2 regions of the Vibrio sp. Vb0349 genome follow, and region 1 is predicted to be linked to the other one. Evidence: riboswitches for the same ligand, from Rfam matches in the RefSeq annotation. Region 1 holds a riboswitch; the other holds the start of a gene.
The links. Region 1 has a riboswitch for lysine ahead of tet(35) (tetracycline efflux Na+/H+ antiporter family transporter Tet(35)). Riboswitches for the same ligand answer to the same signal wherever they lie in the genome.
Positions count from the first base shown of each region.

Region 2: it holds a riboswitch for lysine, as region 1 does, so the genes downstream of both, lysC (lysine-sensitive aspartokinase 3) here and tet(35) (tetracycline efflux Na+/H+ antiporter family transporter Tet(35)) in region 1, are expected to answer to the same signal.

Region 1 is NZ_JAWOTS010000002.1:92,407-94,877, reverse strand. It holds gene tet(35) (tetracycline efflux Na+/H+ antiporter family transporter Tet(35)) at 1-1,289, opposite strand, end outside; lysine riboswitch at 1,399-1,581, opposite strand; gene R7Q47_RS03725 (H-NS family nucleoid-associated regulatory protein) at 2,164-2,471, shown strand, end outside.
Region 2 is NZ_JAWOTS010000032.1:25,476-27,946, reverse strand. It holds gene lysC (lysine-sensitive aspartokinase 3) at 1-1,126, opposite strand, end outside; lysine riboswitch at 1,228-1,406, opposite strand; gene R7Q47_RS20925 (pyridoxal-phosphate-dependent aminotransferase family protein) at 1,627-2,471, shown strand, end outside.

The DNA of each region.
Region 1 (2,471 bases):
GTTGCGCCAGCCATGTCTCCAGCGATTGGAAGCATGATGCCGAACGTACCCCATGAAGTACCTGTTGAGAACGCCATCAGGCCAGACAACAAGAATAGGATAACTGGTAGCCAGTGCGGGTTAATGTTGCCCTGCGCCATTGTCGAAAGGTAAGTACCAGTCTTCATATCACCGATAACAGAACCAATGGTCCAGGCAAATACTAAGATTAGAATCGCACCAAACATAGACTTAGCACCAATCCAAAGTGTACGTGTGATCTCAGCCATTGGTAGACCTTGCTTCACAACAGTAAACAGTGCAACTGCTAAGCCAAGCAAGCTACCGTAGATTAGTGATGTACCTACATCTGTATTTTCAAAAGCACCAAGAAGCGCAAATTCTTTACCATCAGCAGCCAATGCTTGGCCACCCGTGTAAAGCATTGAAGCGATAGTCGCGATAATCAGCGTTACGATAGGAAGTATCAAATCTGACACTTTACCCTTTTCACTTTCACGGATATCTAGCTCTTCGTTTAGGTCATGCGCTTCTTGCGAGTCATTTTCTTTATCTTTATCAAAGCCACGACCTTGCGATGCAGAGATCTCATGCTCACGCATTTTACCAATATCAAGACCAAACCACGCAACAGCGAACACCATTAGCAGCGCAAAAACGGCGTAGAAGTTCATTGGGATAAGACGAACATATGCGCCAAGAGCCGAATACTCTGTGATCCCATGTGAGACTAAGATCCCGCCAATAATAGTAATAATGTAAGCCCCCCAGCTAGAAGCAGGCATAATTACACACATTGGAGCAGCGGTTGAGTCTAGAATGTACGCAAGCTTAGCGCGAGACACATAAAAGCGATCGGTTACTGGGCGAGAGATCGCACCAACAGCAAGGCTATTAAAGTAATCATCGACAAAAATGAATACGCCTAAAAAGGCGGCAAGAAGTTTGGAGCCGCGTTTACTCTTCACTCGAGATTGTGCCCATTCAGCAAAAGCACGAGTACCGCCAGATAGCGTTAATAAAGCTGTTGTCATACCTAATAAGATTAGGAAACCAACAATGCTCATGTTCCAAGTGTTAATTCCGCCATCTTCAATAAAGACAGAAGAAACTTGAGAACTGACGTAACCTGCGGTGTCGCTGATAGACCAGCTATTAAGTAGCACCGCACCTAGCACGATACCTACACCCAAGGAAACTAATACACGTCGAGTCAAAATCGCCAAAGTCAAAGCGACAATAGGTGGCAACAATGAAACAGGAGAACTAGAAAAATCTATTAAATTCATGATCTTCAAAAACCAAAGTTTGGCTAGAGATCTACTGCAGACAAGTCACGTAGCATACGATACGTGCTCATGTTGAACTTAGCGACAGGGAAGCGAACACTCCACCCAACCCTACAGTAGCGCTCCATAGTTTAATGTGAATATATACTATGGCAGTGTTGTTCCTTTCAGATACAACCCCAGCAAGTAACTTTGATGAGTTACTTACTTCGGCAATCTTCGCCTTCCACTATTATTCATTGGCATCACCCCAATAATAGCTACTCTTCGAGACCGCGCCTCTACGGCAACAACAAACAATTAACCACTAACTGTACAAATTAACAACAAATTGTCTGCAATATTGCATCAGGTGGCAGCCATTGTACTTATGATGAGAGTCAATGCAACACATCAAACTAAATTAAACAAATAAATAATGACTGAGATAATTTATAAACCTTGCCTACTTCCATAAGTTTTGTGCAACTGAAATCACATCAATCATGTTATTTATGAAACATTATTACTACCTTAGAAATATCATGGTTTATCTTATATCAATAAATTAAGGATATATGACACAGCATTAAAGATGGATGCTTCATATTTTTAAGTAATAACTCAAATTTTTTTATAAAAAACCAAGCTGTCACTCTCTCTATACAATAATGATTGTTGATTTTAGTTCTCATCTAATAATGATTTATTTCGAGTGTAATAATATTAATTGCTTTAAAAAATAGTCAAATTTAAACAAAATCTTGATTTAGCATTTGCACATAAGGAAAAGATAAAGTTAAATATAAGGACTCTTTGTTTATTTATAGATTGGCATTATTTAATCGTAACGATAAAAAGTGCCCAACACATTAACCTTTTAATAGGAATCGTTATGTCAGAGCTGACTAAAACCCTTCTAAATATCCGTAGCCTTCGTGCATTTTCTCGTGAGCTGACTCTAGAACAATTGGAAGAAGCTCTAGATAAACTCACTACTGTCGTAGATGAGCGTCGTGAAGCAGAAGAAGCAGAACGCGCAGCACAAGCAGAGCAAGAAGCTAAGCTTGCAGAGATTGCTGAGAAAATCGCTCAAGACGGTATTGACGTAGAAGCACTTATTACTGCGCTATCTGGCGAAACTAAGACGAAAGGCAAAGCGAAGCGCGCACCTCGCCCTGCTAAATACAAATACACAGATTC
Region 2 (2,471 bases), on a different contig from region 1:
CTTCTAACTCTTCTCGTGCAGCTTGCGGCAGCTGTGGTGCTCCGCCAGATGTATCAGTTTGATCAAGTGTTAACGATACACTGATTTCAGATGTCGTGATCAAATCGACAGAGATCTTATGCTTTGCAAGGATCTCAAAGACCTTTGCTAAGAAACCGTATGCGTGGAACATATTGGCGCTGCGTAGCGTTACCATGGTTTGGTTACAACGCAAAGCTAGCGCACGGAATAACGGTGAGCTTTCGACTTGGTGGCGAATCCAAGTTCCCCCTTTTTCAGGCTCTTTCGATGACCCCACAAATACCGGAATGTCGTGGCGCAATGCAGGTACTAGCGTAGAAGGGTGAAGGATTTTAGCGCCAAAGTTAGCCATTTCTGAAGCTTCACTAAAGCTGATCTCAGGAATTGGTGAGGCTTTTGGCGCAATTCGCGGGTCTGTTGTGTAGATGCCCGGAACATCAGTCCAGATTTCTAACCCTGCCGCTTTGACGCTCTCAGCAATTAAGGCGGCGCTGTAATCGCTGCCTCCTCGACCTAGTGTTGTTGTATTACCGGCTTCGTCAGATCCTATGAAGCCTTGAGTAACAACAACGGATTGTTGGCAAAGTGGTACGAGTTTATCTTGCGCAAGCGTCGAAATTGCTTCAATGTTTGGCTCTGCGCGACCAAAGTTGTCATCAGTACGCAGCACATCGCGGATATCAAAGCGCACAGCTTGAATGCCTCGCTCACACATTAACTGAGTTAGAATATGCGTCGACATGAGTTCGCCACATGCGACTAAATGATCGGTTAACTTCGCACTAGCTTGGATAGATGCAGCCTCGGCCAGGCTGGTTACGGTATCTAATATGCCATACACCTCGGCAGCAGTTTTCGTGCTGTCTTCGAGCTGAGTTAAAATGGCGTCATGAATGTTGGCCAGATTTTGCAGCAGCTCAGTACGGTGCGTTTGATCCTGAACACCGTTGGCGAGTTCTACCAATAGGTTGGTGACGCCAGAGCAAGCGCTGCTCACGACCAGGCGAGTATTTGGATTGTTTTCGATAATGGTGGCGCAACGACTCATTGCCTCAAAGTTGGCAACACTGGTTCCACCGAATTTAGCTACGTTAAATGCGCTCACTGCGTTCTCCCACGACTTCCTAAAAAATTGTACATCCAATGTTTAGTGAGAAAAGGAACAGAGCAAAAAGAGAGGTATTTAGAATGCTATTTGAAAAATTTACCCTCAGAAGCCCTTCATCAGACTGCGCTGATGACAGTTGATGGGATTCAGCCCAATTCAACCGACAAGTCAAATCCTGCAACTTTGACTTACCTCGGCACTACTCCCCCTCAATGATTGGTGTTGGAATTGCGGTTCCACAAATCATCTACCTGGGTAGCGCTCCTCTTCTACATAAAGCTCAAACATTGAACGGTTTTGAGGCCTTAATGTCAATCAATATTTCAACCTTTATGGTGTTTTTTATTAACGATTTTGTGACACTGGTTTGACCTCCATACTTACGGCTAATTGCTGATAGAGGAAAAATCTATTAGGGTGAAGAACCCTACACCTGAGCCATGTTATTGAATAGAACTTTTAGAATGCTCAGGATAAAAGATAATCAAGGAGCTGACATGTCGATCCAAAGCTTTATTCCGCCTCACCGTATTTTAATGGGACCTGGTCCTTCTGATATTTATCCTCAAGTGTTACAAGCACTAAGCCGTCCTACGGTAGGTCACCTTGATCCTCTGTTTATCGGTATGATGGATGAGCTCAAGCAGCTATTGAAGTATGCCTTTCAAACTGACAATGAGTTCACTATTGCGGTTTCAGCGCCTGGTAGCGCAGGGATGGAAACCTGCTTTGTAAACTTGATCGAGAAAGGCGACAAAGTGATCGTCTGCCGTAACGGTGTATTTGGTGAACGCATGCGCGAAAATGTCGTCCGTGCTGGTGGCGAAGTTGTTATCGTCGATGATGAATGGGGGACGCCTGTTTCCATTGATAAAGTCGAGCAAGCACTCGAACAGCACCCAGATACAAAAATTCTTGCTTTTGTGCATGCGGAAACCTCAACTGGTGCAGTCAGTGATGCTCAAGCATTGGGTAAGCTGGCGAAACAGCATAATGCATTATCTATTGTTGATGCGGTGACATCGCTTGGTGGTGTGCCGTTAAAAGTGGATGAATGGCAACTGGATGCGGTTTACTCTGGTAGTCAAAAATGTTTGTCATGTGTACCTGGGCTCTCACCAGTGACGTTTTCTCCTGCCGCGATTGAAAAGATTCAAGCAAGAACAACACCAGTACAGAGTTGGTTCCTCGATCAGAGTTTAGTTTTGGGGTATTGGAGTGGAGAAGGCAAGCGTAGTTACCATCATACGGCGCCAGTTAATAGCTTGTATGCGCTTCATGAAGCTTTATTGATACTGAAAAATGAAGGATTAGAAAACGCTTGGGCTCGTCACCAACTGAT